DNA from 3 places in the Marinobacter excellens LAMA 842 genome. Region 1 is predicted to be linked to each of the others. Evidence: predicted binding sites of a transcription regulator. Region 1 holds the regulator's gene; each other region holds the start of a gene.
The links. The regulator sigma-54, encoded in region 1, starts transcription at its own class of promoters, with help from an activator protein. The targets are predictions, from matches to a motif close to ANTGGCATNNANNTTGCTNT.
Positions count from the first base shown of each region.

Region 2: a site for sigma-54 is predicted at 4,312-4,331, ahead of flgA (flagellar basal body P-ring formation chaperone FlgA). Genes of this name have one in related genera too.
Region 3: a site for sigma-54 is predicted at 3,086-3,105, ahead of flgB (flagellar basal body rod protein FlgB). Genes of this name have one in related genera too.

Region 1 is NZ_LOCO01000004.1:108,941-116,012, reverse strand. Features, by position in the region: gene mgtE (magnesium transporter) at 1-14, opposite strand, end outside; gene J122_RS05425 (HPr family phosphocarrier protein) at 109-378, opposite strand; gene rapZ (RNase adapter RapZ) at 385-1,269, opposite strand; gene ptsN (PTS IIA-like nitrogen regulatory protein PtsN) at 1,310-1,777, opposite strand; gene hpf (ribosome hibernation promoting factor) at 1,876-2,178, opposite strand; gene J122_RS05405 (RNA polymerase factor sigma-54) at 2,254-3,789, opposite strand; gene lptB (LPS export ABC transporter ATP-binding protein) at 3,973-4,698, opposite strand; gene lptA (lipopolysaccharide transport periplasmic protein LptA) at 4,706-5,242, opposite strand; gene lptC (LPS export ABC transporter periplasmic protein LptC) at 5,226-5,825, opposite strand; gene J122_RS05385 (KdsC family phosphatase) at 5,822-6,391, opposite strand; gene J122_RS05380 (KpsF/GutQ family sugar-phosphate isomerase) at 6,391-7,072, opposite strand, start outside.
Region 2 is NZ_LOCO01000009.1:107,609-114,680, forward strand. Features, by position in the region: gene mnmC (bifunctional tRNA (5-methylaminomethyl-2-thiouridine)(34)-methyltransferase MnmD/FAD-dependent 5-carboxymethylaminomethyl-2-thiouridine(34) oxidoreductase MnmC) at 1-908, opposite strand, end outside; gene J122_RS10080 (peptidylprolyl isomerase) at 914-1,510, opposite strand; gene J122_RS10085 (hypothetical protein) at 1,713-2,459, shown strand; gene J122_RS10090 (flagella synthesis protein FlgN) at 2,531-3,001, opposite strand; gene flgM (flagellar biosynthesis anti-sigma factor FlgM) at 3,009-3,335, opposite strand; gene flgA (flagellar basal body P-ring formation chaperone FlgA) at 3,464-4,165, opposite strand; gene J122_RS10105 (chemotaxis protein CheV) at 4,358-5,287, shown strand; gene J122_RS10110 (CheR family methyltransferase) at 5,325-6,152, shown strand; gene J122_RS10115 (MFS transporter) at 6,156-7,072, shown strand, end outside.
Region 3 is NZ_LOCO01000009.1:22,024-29,095, forward strand. Features, by position in the region: gene queF (NADPH-dependent 7-cyano-7-deazaguanine reductase QueF) at 1-703, shown strand, start outside; gene J122_RS09720 (adenylate/guanylate cyclase domain-containing protein) at 704-2,143, opposite strand; gene J122_RS09725 (nitroreductase) at 2,366-2,941, shown strand; gene flgB (flagellar basal body rod protein FlgB) at 3,176-3,574, shown strand; gene flgC (flagellar basal body rod protein FlgC) at 3,607-4,059, shown strand; gene J122_RS09740 (flagellar hook assembly protein FlgD) at 4,077-4,754, shown strand; gene J122_RS09745 (flagellar hook protein FlgE) at 4,783-6,684, shown strand; gene J122_RS09750 (flagellar basal body rod protein FlgF) at 6,758-7,072, shown strand, end outside.

The DNA of each region.
Region 1 (7,072 bases):
AGAATATCGGTCATGAAACCACCTGCGATCAGAAAACTGTCGCATTATAGCGGAGTTAGTGACTCCAGGTGAGAAAGGATTATAGGTGAATAACGAACCCGGGTTGGCTCAACCCCCTTCGCCGAAATAATCATCAATCAGTTCGATGAGCGCATCAATGGCTTCCTGCTCATCGGGGCCGTCAGCGACCAGCTCGATGTCGGTGCCCTGGCTGGCGGCCAGCATCATCACCTGCATGATGTTCTTGGCATCCACGTCCCGGCCCTTGCCGCGTATACGTACCTGGCTGTCAAAGCCGGAGGCGGTGGCCACCAGCTTGGCGGTGGCTCGGGCGTGCAGGCCCAGTTTGTTGATGATGGTGACAGGGCGGCAGATCATGTTGGATCAGATCTCCCCTCGGGCCTGGAGGTGGGGAAGTTCCGTATGACGAACCTGTACATTGTTGTATCGGGTGCGGAAGTGCTGGCCCAGTTGCTCGCAGACATAGACGGAACGGTGCTGGCCACCGGTACAGCCAATAGAAATGGTCATGTAGCTGCGGTTGCTGTCGGCGAACGAAGGTAACCAGGTATCCAGGAAGCGGGTCAGATCGTCCACCATTTGCCCGGTGAGAGGTTCCCGCTCGAGAAACTCGATAACCGGCTGATCGGTACCGACATATTTGCGAAGGCTGGTGTCCCAGTAGGGATTCGGCAGGCAGCGCACATCGAAGACGTAATCGGAATCGACCGGTACGCCGTGCTTGAAACCGAATGACTGGAACAGCAGTGCAAGCTCTTGATCCTTCCGGCCGACCACCCGCTGTTTGACCATGTCCCGCAGTTCATACATCGACATGCCGGTGGTGTTGATGTACAGGTCTGCCAGTTTGGACAGGGGTTCCAGCAGTGACTTTTCGTTGGTGATGGCTTCTCGGAGGGAGGTGCGGTCATCGCTCAGGGGGTGCTTCCGGCGTGTGGCGTGGAACCGCTGCAGCAGGGACTGTTCATCGGCATCCAGAAAGATAATCTCGACAACGACTCCCGCATCGTGAAGCTGGCGATAGATCTGTTCGAAGTTGGCCAGTTCGGCAGACAGGTTGCGGGCGTCGATGCTGACGGCCATTTTCCGGAGCCGCCCCGGCGCTTCCTGTTGTGCCGCTTCCCGGGTCAGCGGGAACAGCAGTCCGATGGGAAGGTTATCAATGCAATAAAAACCCAGATCTTCGAGCACATGCAACGCGGTACTCTTACCGGACCCGGATCGGCCACTGACGATGATCAGTTTCATGATGGACGCTCCTGCCTGCTTCTGTTGGTGCTACTGCTTATCAGGATGCCGCGGTCATGCGCTGGTAAAGGGAGGCTGCATCCTGGCACTGGCGAAGCTGTTCACAGAACCCGTTGTCGTTGAATTTCTCGGCCAACTGGCTTAGCAGCTCCAGATGTTCACTGGTGGCTTCTTTGGGCACGATCAAGGCAAACACCAGGTCGACCGGCTGATTGTCGATAGCATCGAAGTCGATGCTCTCTTCCAGTGTCATAAGCACGCCGATCACACGGTCGAGACCTTCCAGGCGGCAATGGGGTATGGCGATACCCTGCCCGATACCAGTGCTGCCAAGCCGCTCGCGAGAAACCAGGTTGCTGAAGATCTCGGTATCGCTGAGGATTTCATCCTGATGATGAATTTGCTCTGCGATGGTTTCCAGTACCCGCTTTTTACTGGAGGCTGGCACTCGGCACAGCGTCAGTTCGGGAGCCAGAATGTTGTCGATGGTCAGGGATGTATCGCTCATGGATCGACTGTGATTCCGTAAAAAAAAGGCTGCGGCCGGTATGCCCCGCCGCAGCTCGTATCATTGAAACACCCGGTACGGTGGCGCGATGAGCGCGCTCAGCCGTTGCCGTGCATCCGGTCTACATTCTTTTCTTTGTGCTTGAGGATCTGGCGGTCCAGCTTGTCCACCAGCGAATCAATCGCGGCGTACATGTCCTCATTCTCTGCCTTTGCGTGGATCTCGCCACCGATGACATGCAGGGTGGCTTCGGCCATCTGACGTACCTTCTCAACTTCCAGCGTCACCTGACAGTTACTTATGTGGTCAAAGTGACGCTCCAGCTTCTCAAACTTGGTGTTGACGTAATCCTTCAGTGCAGGGGTCAGTTCTACGTGATGGCCTGAAATGTTGAGTTGCATAGGCGTCTCCTGTTGTCATCATGCCGGTGTTGCCACCGGGCTGCGTGTCCGGTGCTTCATGCACCGGAGAAAACATTAAACCAGTCGTTTGCGCTCGTTTGAAGGAGGAATGTGCATGGCCTCCCGGTATTTGGCAACGGTGCGCCGGGCCACATTGATGCCCTGTTCTCCAAGCATGGCTGCAATCTTGCTATCGCTCAACGGCTTTTTTGGAGTTTCTTCTGAAATCAGTTTCTTGATCATCGCACGAATAGCGGTGGAGGAACATTCTCCGCCCTCAGCGGTACTGACGTGGCTGGAGAAAAAGTACTTCAGCTCGAAAATGCCGCGGGGTGTGTGCATATACTTTTGCGTGGTTACCCGTGAAATGGTGGATTCGTGCATTTCCACGGCCTGGGCGATGTCCGAGAGGATCAGCGGTTTCATCGCTTCTTCCCCCTGGTCCAGGAAACCCTGTTGGTGCTCAACAATCCGGGTGGCGACTTTCAGCAGGGTTTCATTCCGGCTTTGCAGGCTTTTAATGAACCACTTGGCCTCTTGCAGTTGATCCCGCAGGTAGGTGTTATCAGCACTGCTATCGGCGCGACGGATCAGCGATGCGTAGCTGGCATTGACCCGAATCCTCGGGGCGATCTCCGGGTTGAGCTCAACTCGCCACCGGCCTTCGTGTTTTCGGACGATGACGTCCGGTATCACGTAATCCGGTTCGGCGCGGTCAACCACGTCACCCGGGCGAGGGTTGAGACTGGTAATCAGGGCCAGAACCTCGCGCAGCTGATCTTCCTTGAGTCGGCTGCGGCGCAGCAGTTGCGCGTAATCCCGGTTGCCCAGCAGATGCAGGAACTGGGTAACCACCAAGCGGGCCTGTCGAAGCCAGGGGGTATCTGGCGGCAACTGGTTGAGCTGAATAAGCAGGCATTCCTGCAGATCCCGGGCGAACACGCCGGGCGGATCGAAGTGCTGTAGCCGGTGCAAAACCGCCTCTACCTCGTCCAGTTCCAGGGGGTCCTCTTCGGTTTCGTCCTGCAGGCCGGAATGGATTTCCTCAATCGGTGAGGTCAGGTAACCGCGCTCATCCACAGCGTCCATCAGGGCGTGGGCGATTGCCTGGTCACGCTCGCTCATGGGGGTCAGGTTGAGCTGCCATTCCAGGTGGTCCTGAAGGGTTTCGGCCGGTGAATTGCGGGTTTCGAAATCCGATTCGTTCTCGTCGTCCCCTTTGCTGGCTGGCGCCGGTGCAGACTGGTAGATATCGTCCCAGGCGGTGTCTACGGGCAGGTCGTCGGGGATGTTATCCGGGATGTCGTTTTCGGAAGCCCAGTCCGGGCCATTTTCGTTTTCATCCCAGTCAGAGGCAGCCTCAGTGGCTGGTTCATCGTGGTCGGAATCCCGGTCTTTATGTTCGTCCCGGGTATCGTCATCCGTATCGGGGGTGTCAGACTGATCGTCATCCTCGGAGGTTTCCAGCATGGGGTTGGATTCCAGTGCCTGCTGGATTTCCTGCTGGAGGTCGAGGGTGGAAAGCTGAAGCAGGCGAATGGCCTGTTGCAGCTGGGGCGTCATGGTCAGACTCTGGCCCATCTTAAGCTGTAATGAGGCTTTCATAACCATGGCTCAAGATCCATAAATCAAGGGTGTCCCGGTAGTGACGTTGCCTGCTGTCAGGCAAAAAAATTGTTATACGCTGGTTACTTGCCGCTCACTGGTATCAGTATAAGCAAGTTCTTTGCCGAGTTTACTTGCTACAGATCATCAAAACAATCAGACCTCGGTCGTCGAGGGGTTTTCTTCCGCTCACAGGTGGAACTCATCACCCAGGTAGACTTCCTTGACCTGCTGGTTGGCCAGGATGGCTTCCGCATTGCCGGAGGCGATGATATGGCCGCCGGAGACAATGTAGGCGTTTTCACAAATATCGAGGGTTTCCCGCACGTTGTGATCGGTGATCAGCACGCCAATGCCCTTGTCCCGCAAATGCCGAATGATGTGCTTGATGTCACTGACTGAAATCGGGTCTACCCCGGCGAAGGGCTCATCCAGCAGAATAAACGCAGGTTCCATGGCCAGCGCTCTGGCGATTTCGACGCGCCGCCGTTCACCACCGGACAACGCCATACCCAGGCTGTCCCGGATATGGGTGATGTGAAATTCCTCGAGCAGTTCCTCAAGTTTGGCTTCCCGCTCCGGCCGTTTCATGCCTTTTCGGGTTTCCAGAATGGCCATGATGTTGTCGCGCACGGTTAGTTTGCGGAATACCGAGGCTTCCTGGGGCAGGTAGCCGATGCCTTTGCGTGCCCGGCCATGCATGGGCAGGGGCGTGATGTCCTGGCTGTCAATGGTGATTCGGCCGCGGTCGGAGGGTACAAGCCCGACAATCATGTAAAAACAGGTAGTTTTCCCTGCTCCGTTGGGGCCGAGCAGGCCTACGATTTCTCCGGACCGGATTTCCAGAGACACATCCAGAACCACTTTTTTCTGTTTGTAGCTTTTTGCCAGGTTGCTGGCCCTGAGAACTGCCATCAGTAACCTATTCGTCTGTGAGGTTGCTGGAGCCGCGAGGCTGAATCACCATTTCCACCCGGCCAGAGCTTTCTTCCGAAGGCGTGCCGCCTTCTGCCGTGACCACCCTGCGCACGGTGTCGTATTGGATGACGTCGCCCCGGAACACATTGTTGCCTTGTTCAATCACTGCCTGGCGCTCGAACGTCAGCCGGTTTTCCGCCGCTGACCAGGTGATGGTCCGCGCCCGGGCGTCTGTCATGGCTTCACCTTCCCGTGCCGGCTGGCGATATCGGGCGGGTTCGCCGCTCGCCTCAATCCGGCTGAGACCTTCGGGGCTTCGGTACAGCACCACCCGCTCTGCGTTCAGCTGGGTGGCCCCCTGGACCAGTTCAACGTCACCGGTGTAGATGGCGGTCCCTTCGGTATCGTCCAGGCGGGCGGAATCAGCGCTGACCTTGATGGGGGTGTCGGAATCCAGATCAAACGCGGTTGCCGGGCTGGCCAGCATCAGTGCGGCCAGCATGACCGGCAGTCGGTGTGTGCGCTTACCTGATGGTTTCATATTGCCCTTCCACCCGGGAGTTGAGTTCCAGTATGCGTTCGTTTACCCAGGCTTTCATGCCATTGGCCTGGGTAACGCCGAACGGTTCGGTAATGGTGACCGGTTGATCGGTGTATACCGTGCCCTGGCGGTTATCCAGGGTCAGTGAGTCGGTTTTCAGGGTGGCTTCAGAGTCGCCGGTTTGCCGGAGTACGACGACGTTGCCCGTCAAGGTCAACTGATCATCGTCTTGCCGGAGGCTACCTTCATCCGCTTCGATTATCCATGGTGGGGTAGCCTGTTCGCTGAAAATCCTGGCCCTTGGAGCATTCATGGTGGCGTAGTTGGTGTCTTCAAACTGCTCAATTCGGGGGCTGGAGATCGACATCTTCAGGTTGCCGTGTTCGTCCCAGGTTGTGTAGCGGCCCTCGATGATAAAACTGTCGGGTTCCGACGGGCCCCTGAGTTCTGCGGCATCGCCCCGCACACTGTCGCCTTCCTCGTTCTGCCACATCAGGAAGACGGTCGCGAGAACCGTGGCTGCCAGCGCCAGGGTTCGAACCCAGGGTTTGCGAACGATGTCCGACAGGGCCCCCGGGATCATGACGGCTTGCCCAGATAGGGGGCCAGAGTAGCGTCCAGCCGGTTCTGCGCCCAGAGTATCAGGTCACATGCTTCACGCACGGCGCCGTGCCCCCCCGGGGCCTGGGTGCAATAGTCGGCTTGCTGACGCACCAGCCAGTAGCCGTTGGGTACACTGATGCCCAGGCCGGCGAATGTCAGGGCGGGCAGATCTGGCAGATCATCGCCCATATAGGCAATCTGGTCCGGAGCGATATCCATGCCTGCAACCAGTTCCTGTAACGCAACTTTTTTGTCTTCCCGGCCCTGCATCAGGTGCGGGATGCCGAGGTCGGTCATCCGTTTTTCTGTCAGTGGTGACCGGCGCCCGGTAATGACTGCCACGGTAATTCCAGCCTTCATCAACTGTTTCAGGCCCAGACCGTCCAGTATATTGAACGCTTTGAGTTCGTCGCCGGCAGCGCTGAAATACAACCGGCCGTCGCTCATGATGCCGTCTACGTCCAGGGCGATCAGGCGAATTCTGGCGGCTTTTGCCTTGAGCGTGTCGTCCCAGCCGGTGTGCATAGGCGGTGCGAAGTCACTCATTAAATCACCCCCGCACGCAGCAGGTCATGCATGTTGATGGCGCCAACCAGGTTGCCGTCGTCGTCGGTGACGGGCAGGGCATTGATCTTCATCTCTTCCATGATGTTCAGTGCCTCGGCCGCCAGGTGGTCAGCCTGAATGGTTTTGCCGTGGCGGGTCATGACGTCCCGGATCGGAGTAGTGTGAACGTCGACGGATTTGTCCAGGGTCCGGCGCAGGTCGCCATCGGTAAATATGCCGGTCAGATGCCCCTGGGCGTCCACGATGGTGGTCATGCCCAGCCCTTTACGGCTGATCTCCAGCAGGGCGCCGCTGAGGGTGGTAGTTTCAAGAACTTTGGGAATCTGGTCGCCGGTATGCATGATGTCAGAAACCCGCAGCAGCAAGCGCCGTCCCAGGCTGCCGCCCGGGTGAGAGAAGGCAAAGTCTTCGGCACTGAAGCCTCGGGCTTCCAGCAGGGCTACGGCCAACGCATCGCCCATAACCAGGGTTGCTGTGGTGCTGGATGTGGGTGCCAGGCCAAGCGGGCAGGCCTCCAGGGCAACGCTGACATCCAGATTGGCGACCGCTTCCTGAGCCAGCACAGAGTTCGGGTTGCCGGTCATGCTGATCAGCGGTGCCCCCATGCGTTTGATCAGCGGCAGAATGGTCACCACCTCGCTGGTGCTGCCACTGTTGGAG
Region 2 (7,072 bases), on a different contig from region 1:
TTTACATAGAGCGCGCCCTGGGGATTGCCAGATGCCGCAGAACCGGCGTGGGGCGCCTTGTCCAGCAGCAGCACCTGTACACCCCGTTCCGCCAGATTGCGGGCGAGCAGGGTGCCGGCAATTCCTGCACCGATAACGGCAACCGTGCCAGTTCTCGCCTCTTGATTAGTGGTATTCCCTGGCGCGTATATACCTGCAAGCATTTCCCGCTTGCGGCCAAAGCCGGGGACTTTTGCGATCTCGAAGCCGGCCTCTGCAAGGCTGCGCCGCACACGGCCAACGGCGGTAAACGTGGCCAGGGTCGTTCCGGGCTTGCTATGGCTGGTGATCAGACCAATGGCATCGTCCAGCCACATGTCCGGGTTTAACGACGGGGCGAAGCCGTCAAGGAACCAGGCATCGGCGAAAAAAGTGAGATCCTTCCAGGCATCCAGGACATCGCCAAAATACAGGGTCAGCCGAACCCGACCTCCGGCCAGCACCAGCCGGTGAGTGCCCTTGATCAGTGGAGGGTAATGTTCGATAAGCTCCGTTGCCAGGGGGCTTAGCTCGGGCCAGTACGACAGCGCCTTTTCGAGGTCTTGACGGCGCAGGGGAAATCGTTCTACCGACACAAAGTGCAGAATGGCGTTGTCATCGGCCGGGCGCTGCTTTAACCATTCCGCCCAGGCGGCGAGAAAATTCAGGCCCGTGCCAAAACCGGTTTCAGCGATCACAAAGTGGCCGGTGTCTGGCACCTGCTGGAACCGCTCCGGCAACTGGTTATGCCCGATAAAAACATACCGGGTTTCTGCCAGGCCGTTGTCCCTGCTGAAATATACGTCTCCAAACCGGGTGGATTCGGGTACGCCGTCGCGCCAGATAAGATCTGCCGGCTCCATGGCCGGTGGCAGGCAGGGGGAGTGCATAGGGCTCAGTCTTCAATATTAACCAGAGTCACTTTCTCGATCACGACGGCCTGAACCGGAACATCCGCCATGCCCTGGCGATGTCCGGTTTGTACGCCGGCAATCTTGTCGATCACGCCCATGCCCTCGGTGACTTTGCCAAAGACCGCGTAGCCCGCACCACGCACACCAGCATTCAGGAAATCGTTTCTGGCGACGTTAACAAAGAACTGAGAGGTTGCTGAGTTTGGGGAGCTGGTTCGGGCCATGGCCACGGTGCCCCGAAGATTAGGCAGGGTTGCTGAGGCTTCGTTAACGATGGGGTTTTTGGTCTGTTTGCGGGCCATGGTTTCGGTTAATCCGCCGCCCTGAATCATAAAGCCGGGAATCACCCGGTGAAAGATCGTACCGTCGTAGAATCCGTCTTCGACATAGGAGAGGAAATTCTCCACGGTTTTGGGGGCTACGTCAGGGCGCAACTCAAGCTCAAAGGCCCCTTCAGAGGTAACAAAGCGAACCTTCGGCAGTTCTTCGGCCTGAATAGGAGTGGCCAGCATCAGGGCAGCGATGGCGGCAAACAGGACGGACATCACAGTTAATACGGGTTTTACGGTATTTGTCATTTCAGAGGCTCTCACAGTTTCAGTTGTTATCAGGAATCCTGAGACAATCCGGATAGAACAAAATTAGCGAAGATCTTAACAGATCCTTACCTGAATAAGTGCAAATCAGAACAGCGTAGGCCAGGGGATTGGGCTACGCTTTAATCATTATCAATACCGGGCCTGGTTGTACGGTGATCACTCTGAATGCGGGAGGAGCCTAGTGAGAATCCGTAAGGGGTTTGAAGAAAAGTCCCGGCTTGGCCGGTTGTTGATCAATCGTGGCTATTTGTCGGAAGGTCAGCTGGACGAGGCGTTGTTGTTGCAGCGGGAAACCGGGCAGCGCCTGGGCGAAGTGTTGATCGCCGCTGGCTGGGTGACTGACAAGGAACTGCATCGCGTTCTCAAACACCAGGCCCGTTATCGTAATGCGGCAGCGCTGGTTACCATGGTGACGTTGCCGTTTCAGCCGTTGGTGTCGCTGGCGGCCGGCAATACCAGCGCGGCATCCATGCCTGCGCAGGCCGGTCAGTTATATGAAAAGGGGGGCTTTGCGCCTCTGTCTGACAGCGATATGGCCGGCGTAACGGCTCAAAGCAGTGTGGGCTTGCTGGAGCGTATTGAAACGGTTGCCGCAATGCCGGGAAATGCTGGCGGCGCGGTTGATGACCCGGAACTCGCCGGACTCGATTCAGTAGAGGGAATCAAGCTGGCCGCCAACATTTTTGTGCCAGTGCTCAGTTTCCTCGATTCCGACCTGACCATCTCTGGTGTTCACTACAGGGAGGGTGAGCCCCGCTATTCCATTCGAGAGGATGGCGCCTTGAGGCTGGCGTTTCCCGAACGGATTGAGGAGATCCGGATGGACAATATCCGCGTGAGTGGCAATCAGAGTCCATCCATGGGGAACGTCAGCATTCACAACATACGGTTTCATCCGGATTCCCAGATGACGATCTACACCCGTTAATGAACGGGTAAGGTGAATCTAACGAAAAACGCCCGGATAGCTCATCCGGGCGTTTTTGTTTGCCGGGTCGGTCAGGCGCTGGCCAGAATGTTGCCGCTGGATACACTGGTTTGTTCGCCCTTGGCGCCATAAAGCTTCTGTTGGGCAGAGGCGCCACGGAAGATGTCCGTGAGCCTCGTCAGGCGTTTTTGAAGGTGTCCGACAACACGACCGTTGTTCTGGTTCAGTTCCTGGCAGGCACGAAGGCGCCCATCGGCGGTTTTCCAGAGTTGGTAAAGGTCTTCCATACCACCGGCACGGATAAACCTCGAGGGCTCGCCGGCATCCGGTCGGTACCCCATGTTCACCAGCAGGCGGATCTTTTGTTTCGCACGCTCACGGATATCCGTCAGGATGTTGTTTTTCTGAGTGGTGATTTCCTGGAGCGGAGCGATGTCGGAGGACGCCAGGAGTTGTTTTTCCTGGTTGAGAAGATCCGCCAGGGTTTCAAGCTGGCGGATGTCTTCTGAGAGAAGGGTCTTCAATTCAATGATTGCAGCCATGTTTTACTCACCCGAAAATGCTTTTATCCATCTCAAGCATTTTCTGGGCCAGTTTCTCTGCATCAATTTTGTAGGTGCCATCTTCCAGTGCTGCGCGAATCTGCGCAATGCGGTCGTCGTCCATTTCCGGGTAATCGCCCAGTTTCTGTTCCAGGTGCTTCAGGTTTTTGGCCTGATTGCTGAGACTGACGTTGTCGCCGCGGGCAGCCGTGCTTTGAGCCTTTGCCTGCTCTCCAGCCGTGGAGGGCGTACTCTGGCTACCTGTTGCTTTGTCGGCCGTGGTTCTGGTGGTGTTGACCTGGCCGGGGCCAATTCCATTTAAGTCAACTGACATAGGGATACCTGCTTGCCTGTGGCCACCTTCAGAGGCGGCGGAATCGAGTTTATATCTGCTTATCGGCAGCGTTTAGCCGACCTTTAGAAAAAAACGGAAAAAATTTGCCGCTGGGCACGGATTTTCCGTTACATGGCAATTTCCACCCGGCCAGGAGCCGTGACCGTTGCCCGAACCGTGCGTGCTGATTGCAGATTCTCAACCATCACTTGCTCGCCGACACTGGCACTGGCCAGCGCCTTGCCTCGGGAACTGACCGAGAACACCGCGGATTTGGCGGTGATGATAACATGATCGCCCCGCTCAACGGCATTGGGAGCTTCGAGCAGATCTGGCGTCAGCAGCGACCCTGCATTAACTGGTCGCCTCACCAGCATGCCGGATACCTGTTCAATATCTGTGAGAATGCCCCGGCGGCTGGCGTTGATCTGCACCTGTTTTTCCTGCAAAAGTTCACCGCTGATGCGCTCACCGCGGGCCAGAGGCCGAGCCGCCACAAGGGCAGGGCCGTGTACTTCGACACTGGCTGTGACGAACATCCGCCATGGCCGCTCCCCGGCACAGGACACCATCACCGATGGCGATGTGGTACGTAGGGGATCGTTGGTAAACGCGGTTTCGAGTGCCTGTTCGCAAGCAGCCAGGCTAAGCCGGCTGTCGATGCTGCCGACGGTGAAGTTCACCTCGTACTGTTGCTGGCGCTGCTCGTCGGCCCAGGTTTCGATAAATTGACCGGCGGCATCGCGTATCTCGCTTGCAGTGGTGGCCGCAGCCGCGGCATTCAGGCCCAGGGTCGATAGGCAAAAGGTCGCTAAAAAGATGGTTCGCATCTGCACTGCTTTGTCCTATGCTGTCAGTTAGGCATATTTACGCGAGTTCCGTTAAGGAAAATGGCGCTGGGGCCGTTAACCCTGATTGGACACCCGGCGTCAATGTTTTGGTCCGGGTTCGCGTAAGCAAGTTGTTTAATAATAACTGAGCAAATTCTGTGCCGATCGTTGGCATGCCGGGAGTAGAAAGTTATGGCAGGGGTGTTGGACAGCGTTAACCAGCGTACGCAGCTGGTTGGTCAGAACCGGCTTGAGCTGTTGTTGTTCCGTTTGCGGGGGCGGCAGCTATACGGGATCAACGTTTTTAAGGTGAAGGAGGTCCTTCAATGCCCGAAATTGTCATCGATTCCTAACAGCCGCCAGGTGGTTCGGGGCGTGTCCCATATCCGTGGCGAGACCATCCCCATCATCGACCTGAGCATGGCCATTGGCATGGCAGGCATTCCACAGGAAGAGCTGGCAACAAGCTTTGTCATCATTACCGAGTACAACCGTAAAACTCAGGGCTTTCTGGTGACTGGTGTCGACCGGATCATGAATATGAACTGGGAAGATATCCTCCCGCCACCCAAGGGGGCTGGCAAGGATGTGTACTTGACGGCGGTCACCAAAATTGAAGACAAACTTGTAGAAATCATAGATGTAGAAAAGATTCTTGCAGAAGTTTCTCCGCTCAGGGAAGATGTCACCGAAGAGCTGAAAACTCGCAGCGCCGAGCGTGTGCCCGGGCATTTGCCGGTACTGGTTGTTGATGATTCGTCTGTGGCGAGGCGCCAGATCGAGCGCTGCCTGACCGCGATCGGAATGGAAGTGGTCACCAAGAATGACGGTAAACAGGCGTTGAACTACCTCAAGGAGATTACGGGGGATGGTTCCACTGCCCGAGACCACTTATCGTTGATCATTTCCGATGTGGAAATGCCGGAGATGGACGGTTACACCCTCGTTACCAGAATCAAAGAGAATCCGGCGCTCAGCGGCATGTATGTGATGCTCCATACATCCCTGAGTGGCGTCTTTAACCGGGCGATGGTTCAGAAGGTCGGTGCCGATGATTTTATGGCGAAATTCAGCCCGGATGAGCTTGCCGAGCGCGTGATGGAAATTATTGACCAGAATTGATGCCTCGGCTCATGGACTTACCCACGATAGAGATCCAATGAAAGCGGAAATTACGCCTCAGGAATACGAAGCCTTCAAGACATTCCTGCAGGACGCTTGTGGCATTCTGTTGGGTGACAACAAGCAGTACCTGGTGAAGAGCCGTCTACGCAGGATTCTTGAGGAGAACAACCTGAATTCACTGGGTGAGCTTCTCGATCGCTTGAAGCGGGTGGGGCGCAGCGGCCTGCGTGAGCTGGTTATCGATGCCATGACCACCAACGAGACCCTCTGGTTTCGGGACAACCACCCATTCCGTATTCTTCAGGACAAGCTGTTGCCGGAGTTCGCCGAGCGCAATTCGCTCCAACCGCTTCGTGTCTGGTCTGCCGCCTGCTCAACCGGGCAGGAGCCCTACTCGGTAGGCATGGTGGTGGACGAATTCCGGCGCATTCGCCCCGGCAAGCTGCGTGACGTAAAGATCACCGCGACCGATATTTCCAAAAGCGTGCTGGAAGTGGCCCGGCGGGGTGAATATGAGATGATTGCGATAGGTCGCGGGCTTTCCCCGGAGCGGCAGAAGCAGTTTTTTACGCCATCACCTAACGGCGGGTGGCAGATCAAACCGCAGATCAAGGCCATGGTTGAGTTCAAAGAACTCAACTTGCTTGAGCGGTATATGCTCGGCAAATTCGATATCATCATGTGCCGGAACGTGCTGATCTATTTTTCCGCAGACCTCAAAAAGGACATTCTTACCCGCATGCACGGGGCGCTGAATCCGGGCGGCTACCTGATTCTGGGTGCCTCTGAATCCCTGAACGGCCTGCCTGATCTGTACGAAATGGTTCAATGCCATCCCGGCATTATCTACAGGAAGAAATAATTCATGCCGTTGAATGTCTGGGTGCTGGTGGCGGCCCAGGCGCTGGCCATGTGCACCGCGCCTTTTATCGTATTTATTGGCTCTATTCAGGGACGACTGCTGGCGCCTGCGCCAGAGTTGGCAACCTTGCCGGTCGGGCTGGTAGTGGTCGGCACGGTTCTGGCCATAAAGCCGGCGACATGGTTGATGGAGCGGATAGGGCGCAAACAGGTGATGCTTTTCGGCGCACTTGCAGGCATTCTCGCCGGTTTGCTGGGTGCGTACGCTTCCTGGCAATCGCACTTTACCCTGATGTGCCTTGCTGCCGTTCTGGGCGGTTCGGGCCTGGCCGTGGTGCACCAGTATCGCTTTGCGGCGATGGAGTCGGTAGCGCCGGACATAGCCGGCTCGGCAGCTGCAAGAGTGCTGCTGGGAGGCCTGGTTGCGGCCTGGTTGGGGCCTGAAGTAGCTAGCCTGGGCAGTGGGAAATCTGAATCCTTCCCGTTCCTTTACAGTTGGGTCGGGTTGGCCGTTGTTCAGGCCCTGGCGTTTATCATTCTTGCGTTTGGGTATCGCGCCAAGGCAGAGCGGGTCCCGGAAACCGTGGTTGGCGGGGGTCGCCCGCTCAGGGAGATACTGGCAAATCCGCTGGTGTGGACGGCTATCAGCGGCGCCGCCATCGGCTATGCGGTGATGAGCTTTATCATGACTGCAACCCCCTTGAGCATGACCGAAATGGCCGGGCATGATCTGGATGATGCCAAGCGGGTTATTCAGTTACACATTATGGCCATGTATCTTCCGTCTCTTATTTCTGGTTGGCTGACCCGTGTTGTCGGCATCCCCTTGATGATGGCGGCGGGATTATTGGCCTACCTGGCGTGCATTCTGCTGGCGGCCAGCGGTATCAGCTTTCATCATTATTTGTGGGCGTTACTGCT
Region 3 (7,072 bases), on a different contig from region 1:
TGGCCGCTGGCCATGGTTTGGTGAGGACCTCTGGCAGGCGTGGGAGATATCCTGGTTGCGCCCGGGCGGCGTGCCAGCAGTTGCCTGGGGGGAGATCCGTTTTCCGGCGGCGTCGCCGTCGATTATCGAAAGCAAATCCCTGAAGCTCTACCTGAATTCCCTGAACCAGGCGGTGTTCTCATCGGCGGATCAGGTTGCCGAGACCATTACCGCAGACCTGTCCAGTGCCTGTGGTGCCGCCGTGACTGTGCGGCTGTTCAGTGTCGACGAATCCGCGCCTGCGGAAGGTCGGCCGCAGGGCTATGAGCTGATTGATGACGAGCCGGTAGACGATGTGGTTTACGAATACTCGGCGGATTCACTCAGCGCTGGCGAGGAAGTGGTCAGCGAGCAGCTGTGTTCCCACCTGCTGAAAAGCAATTGCCCGGTCACTGGTCAGCCTGACTGGGCCAGCGTGTTCGTTCGTTATACCGGCCCGAAGATAGACCGTGCGGGTTTGCTGCGTTACGTGGTCAGTTTCCGCCAGAAGCAGGATTTCCATGAGCACTGTGTGGAAACCGTGTTTACGGATTTGATGGCCCGGTGCCAGCCAACGGAATTGATGGTTTGTGCCCGGTACACGCGGCGTGGAGGGCTGGATATCAACCCATGGCGCAGTACCCGTGCAGAGGGTGATGCCGGACCGAGGTTGGTCCGGCAGTAGTTAGTCGGCGTCGTCTTCCTGACGCAGCCGGTCGGCTGCGTCTTCCAGGGCGGCGAGTACGTCTCTGCGTTCCCTTTCGGTGATCTTGTCGGAGTCCAGGTACATGGCAAAGCCGCTGTGTTCATGCTCCAGGAAGCTGCGGTTCGGGCCCATGTCCCGGCGGAAGTCCACCACCTCGTAAATGGGCACCGGCTTGCCGAAGCCCTTCACGGTGATCTCGCCTTTGTCCCGGCACATGATGCGATCTTTGATCAGAGAGAAGGTCTCGTAGGACACCAGAATCTCGCCAGGTTCTGCGAGGCTTTCCAGCCGGCTGGCCAGGTTCACCTCCTTGCCGATAATGGTGTAGTCCATCCGGTTTTCGGCGCCAAAGTTACCCACCGTGGTGTACCCGGTGCTGATACCCATACGGATCTCAAGCGGGGTTTTGATGCCCTGGCTCCGCCATTTCTGGCGCATGATCTTCATATGCTTGCGCATGTCGATGGCCATCGACACACAGGCGAAAGCATCTTCTCGCTGGCCGCGGCTGGTCGGGTCGCCAAAGAAGATCATGATGGAATCGCCAACGAATTTATCGATGGTGCCGCCGTATCGGAGAGCGACTTCTGACATTTCATTGAAGTAGTGATTGAGCAGTTCGGTCAGGGCTTCGGGTTCCATTTCTTCAGACAGTTCGGTGAAGCCCTTGATGTCGGAGAAGAACACGGCCAGTTTTTTGCGCTGGGTTTCCAGGCGAACGTCACGCTCGCCGGTAAAAATGGATTGCCAGACCTGCGGGGACAGGTATTTGGATAGCTTGTGGGAGAGTGCGATGGACTGTTCGCGCTGGTTCTGGATCTGGGTTTTTGCCAGCAGTAGCGTGCGGGCCTGCTGGTGGGAATAGTAGGCGGTTACGCAAATATAGACGCCGGTAGAGGCCAGGGCCAGGATGCTGGTCAGCAGTGGCGATTGCAGGCTGTCGGCAACGCCAAAGGTAGCTGCAGACGCCGCAAGTGAGGCGAGCATGAGTACGGTGCCGAACAGCCACTGGCGGATACCGCCCACAATCAGGCAACTGAACATCAGCATTAACAATATGGACACCGAGGGAATGGCAATCAGGCCGATAAGGCCGATGAAGGTGCCACCAATAACGCAGTCGAGAAACAGCATCTTCTGCCGGATTCGTGGTGAGCGGCGAAGAAACGTACGCCTGGTCAGCAAATGGGCGATGTGCGGCCAGGTAAGTGCGCCGGCCACAAACCACAGCAACCATTGCTGAAACACGCCCTGGAGGATTCCGGCGACAATAATCGCGGCCGTTGCGGTGTAGGCGATGATTCGGCCGTTATAATCCGGCATGGGCGGAATGGCCACGGTGTGGTCGTGGATGTCCGCGGAAGCGAGCTTACCCGCGCTGCTGGCGACATTGCGCAAATCGGCCTGTGCGCTCATCATGTCAGAACCGAGTCTTCCCGGTGGCAGGAATACAGGGCCCTGCAGTTGCGAAAAGCTTGTTGGTCACTCATTGTATGCCGCCGAACACGTTATCGTTGTTGGTGGTTATTTTTCTATGTGTAGTTACTACTAAAGGTTAACAGTATTACGTATAACCCACAATTCGCTGAGGCATCTTTGCCCTTAGGGCAACAGATACAGCCATCTTGACTGTGAGCCAGTATGACGTCTGTAACCCGATTTTTACTCGAAAGAGCATCCGAACCACGATTAGAAGACCCGGCACCGCCGCGGAGTATAGTTGATGTGGCCCTTCAGTGTGCCGCCAGGGCACCGGACCATGCCTTACTGAGGCCATGGCGCTATCTTGTGGTGGAAGGGGATGCCCGGCAGGCCCTGGGAGACCTGTTCGCCAAGGCATGTCCTGATAGCGCCAGTGAGCAGGAAATCGAGAAAGCCCGGCGGGCGCCGCTGCGGGCACCGATGGTGATCGTAGGAATCGCAACGCCCAAATCCCACCCGAAAGTGCCGGAGGTCGAACAGCTTATGTCTGCCGCATCGGGCATGAGCTTTCTCGGCCTTGCCCTGCAGGATGCTGGTTTTGGCGTGATGTGGCGTACCGGGGGTGTGGCCTACCATCCCGATGTGCTTGAAGGGTTGGGTTTAAAGCCCGGGGAAACGGTCGTCGGCTTCCTGTATACCGGTACGGTGTCGGTTGAGAAACCTTCAGTGCCACGCCCGGCTACCGGGGATTTTGTAAAGGTCTGGCGTGGGCCCGGGCGCCAGGAAAGTTGGTGAGCTTCCCGCTGATGTTTTGATAGCGGCAATCCGTTTAACCGCCAAGGGAAATGGTTTGCCGCCTTTGCTCTGAACCCTTCTCCGTTGCCGCTCAAAATCTGATCGCATCCCTCCAGAAGCCCTGGCGCCCAAGCACTCTCGAAAACTGGCACCACCTTTGCTTTGACACTTCCAGAACGCAAATCCGGCAAGCCGCCGTTCAAGCGGTGCCGGTGCAGAATTCCGGAGGCAGTCATGGCAATTACATTTGATAAGGCATTGGGTATTCACGAGCACGCACTTCAGGCCCGGGTGCAGCGTGCGGAAGTACTCGCCAACAACCTGGCCAATGCCGATACCCCGGGCTACAAGGCACGGGATATCGATTTCAGGGCGATGATGCAGAAAGCTCAGGAGTCGGTCAGTGGTCTGCAAATGGCGACCACGCACCAAGGCCACATGGACACCTCCAGCCCCGGCAGTGACGGCGAGTTGCTTTACCGCAATCCGCACCAGCCGTCTGTCGACGGCAATACCGTGGATGCCCAGGAAGAGCAGAGCCGCTTCATGCGCAATGCCATGGACTACCAGGCCAGCTTCCAGTTTTTGAGCAGCAAGTTTTCCGGACTGACCAAAGCCCTGAAGGGTGAGTAAGCCGCAGTCATTTACGATTTGAGGAGATTGCCATGTCACTGGGCAACATTTTTGACATCGCCGGTTCCGGCATGACCGCACAATCCCTGCGGCTGAATACCACGGCTTCCAACATTGCGAACGCCGAGACTGCCAGTTCCAGCACAGAGAATGCTTACCGGGCGCGCAAACCGGTCTTCGCCGCCATTCAGCAGGCCATGCTGAATCCGGGCCAACAGCAGAGTTTCGGCACCAGCCTGAATGAAGGTCCCGGCGCCGGTGTGCGGGTTGAGGGGATTCTCGAAAGCGATGCAGAGTTGCAGATGCGCTACGAGCCTAACCACCCTGCTGCCAATGAAGACGGTTACGTGTTCTACCCGAACGTGAATGTGGTTGAGGAAATGGCAGACATGATGTCTTCCTCCCGCAGTTTCCAGATGAACGTGGACGTGATGAACACTGCCAAGTCCATGATGCAACGAATCCTGACGCTGGGTCAGCAGTAAATAGTGAGGAGTGAGTCATGAGTGCAGTGAATTCGGCTTCGGCCTCAGACGTACTGAGCCAGTATCGGATCAATCAGGACGACAAGGCCCGGGGCGGCAGCGAGCTTGGCAAAGACGCCTTTATGGAACTGATGCTCGCCCAGCTTAAGAACCAGAACCCGTTAGAGCCCCAGGACAACGGCGATTTTATCTCCCAGCTGGCGCAGTTCAGTTCCCTGGAGGAGATGCAGAACCTGTCGGGCACCGTTGAGGATGTGGCCGGACAGTTCCGTTCCAGTCAGGCGCTGCAGGCGTCTGCAATGGTTGGCAAGACCGTTCTTGCGCCTTCCAATGTGGGAATTTTGGGCAATGATGGCGAGATTACCGGAACCATCGAAGTGCCGGCATCTACCGGTGGGCTGCGCTTGTCGGTAATGAACCAGAGCGGTGAGCTGGTGCGCCAGATTGATATGGGCAGCAGCCAGGCCGGTGTGGTGTCGTTCCGTTGGGATGGCGAGGACGGCAACGGCAATCCTTTGCCGCCTGGGCCGTACCAGATTGTCGCGCAGGGCTCTTATCCATCCGGCCCTGAGCAACTGGGCACCATGGTTAGCGCCAATGTGGACAGTGTGTCCCTGGGTAAGGGTGGTTCGATCACTCTCAATCTTGCCGGTATGGGCTCCATTGCCCTGTCCGACGTCAAACAAATTAACTGATCCGGTGTCAGACCAGGAGGTATAAGTCATGGCATTTAATACAGGTTTGAGCGGCCTTCGGGCGGCCTCGGTTGATCTGGATGTCACCGGCAACAACATTGCCAACGCCAGCACGGTGGGCTTCAAAGGCAGCAAGGTACAGTTCGGTGATTTGTACGCCAGCGGCTTTCTGAGTGGCGGCACCAACCCGATCGGTGATGGCGTGCGCGTGCAGGACGTCAAGCAGTCCTTCGGCCAGGGCAACATCAGCTTTACCGATAACGGCCTGGACATGGCCATCAGTGGTGATGGTTTCTTTATCCTGAACAACAACGGTGAAATCCGTTATTCCCGGGCCGGCCAGTTCGGTATCGATAAAGACGGTTTTGTGACCAACAACCAGAACATGCGGGTTCAGGGTTTTACCGCGGATGATGACGGCAACCTGTCTGGTATTCGGGGTGATCTGCAGATTGAAACTGACAACCTGGCTCCGCGCCGTACCACCAATCTGCGATCCGATCTGAACCTGGACTCCCGGCAATCTGTGCTGGAAAGCCGGGTGGTGGACTTCCAAACGGTTTCCATGGGTGATCTGACCGTAGACGATGTGTTCCGTATCGCCTATTCAGATGGCACCAACTCGCCAGACATCACCATCCCTGCCGGTTCCACCGCGAGAGACGCTGCGGGCATCATCAATCAGCAGCGCGGGTTGTCGGCCTCTGCCACCACGGCGGTCACCCTTGGTCAGGAATTCTCGATTACTGATCTGGAAGATGCATTAGCGGCCGGCGATACTGAATTCCGGATAGAGCTGGATGGCCAGAATGTGCCTATCTCACTCAGCGGGGTCAGTTCATTGCAGGGGCTGGTAGACGCCATCAACGCCTCTAGCGCCACAAGCCTGTCTGCCTCCCTGGTTGATGGTGGAAGCGATATCCGGATTATTGATAACCGTGGTTCAAATGTGGGTATCAGTTTTGCCAGCACCGATGCGGGGGTCAACCAGCCTCTTGAGGTGTTCCAGGGTGACGTGAACATTCAGTCTGATCGCACGGTTCAGGACATTCTTCCGGCTGGTGCGAGCAGCGAGATTGCCGATGCCTTTGCAGGTGGCGACCTGCGGATTACCAATTCCTTCAATCCCCTTGATCAGAGAACCTACAACCACGCCACCTCAACCACCATTTTTGACAGCCTGGGTAATTCCCACGAACTGACCCAGTTCTTCGTCAAGAATCCTTCGCCTGGCAACGGCATCGGTGTCAGTGAGTGGTCGGTCTATCTGCAAATCGACGGTGAGCTGGTAGCTGGTACCGATACTTCACCTTACACTGCCCGCTTTAACGAGGACGGCACCCTGCAGTCCATCAATGGTGATCCAAACGGCGAGATAGTGATCACTGACTGGATTCCGAAAGACCCGAACGGTGAACCGAATGGCGCAGATGGCCCACCACTGCCGGGTGAAGAGGTTGTTACGCCTATTCCCGAGCCGCCAACAACCTCAGCCTTCGTGGTGGACCTTGGGAATACCACCCAATATGGCGCCAATTTCGGTGTCAACGACCAGCGCCAGAACGGCTACAGCACCGGCCGTTTGTCTGGCCTGGACGTGTCTGACCAGGGTGTGATCTTTGCCCGATATACCAACGGCCAATCCAAATCATTGGGGCAGGTGGCGTTGGCATCGTTCAACAACACCAATGGGCTGTCACCGGTGGGTGAAACCACCTGGGTGGAAACCTTTGAGTCTGGCCAGCCGATTATCGGCGCACCGGATACCGGTACCCTGGGTTCCATTAAGGCAAGCTCGGTGGAAGAGTCCAACGTGGACCTCTCCGCAGAGCTGGTCAACCTGATCATTGCCCAGCGCAATTACCAGGCTAACGCCAAGACCATTGAAACCTCCGATGCGGTCACCCAGACCATCATCAACCTCCGGTAACGCCCTTCCATAAACATGGCATGACTCCTGCAGGATGACTGGAAACAGTCAAAATTCCGGCAGGAGTTTGCCCATGGACAAAGCTCTTTATATTGGAATGTCTGGCGCCAAGCAGAACATGCTGGCCCAGCGTGCCCATGCCAATAACCTGGCAAACGTGAACACCACCGGTTTCAAAAAGGATTTTGCCCAGGCCCGCAGTATGCCTGTCTTTGGTGAACACCATCCCACCCGCGCCTACGCCATGACCGAGCGCCCCGGCACCGATCTCTCTGCTGGCGCCCTGATGGACACCGGTCGCAAGCTGGACGTTGCCGTAGAGGGCGATGGCTGGCTGGCAGTGCAGAACGATCTGGGTGAAGAGGTGTTTACCCGCAGCGGCAGCCTC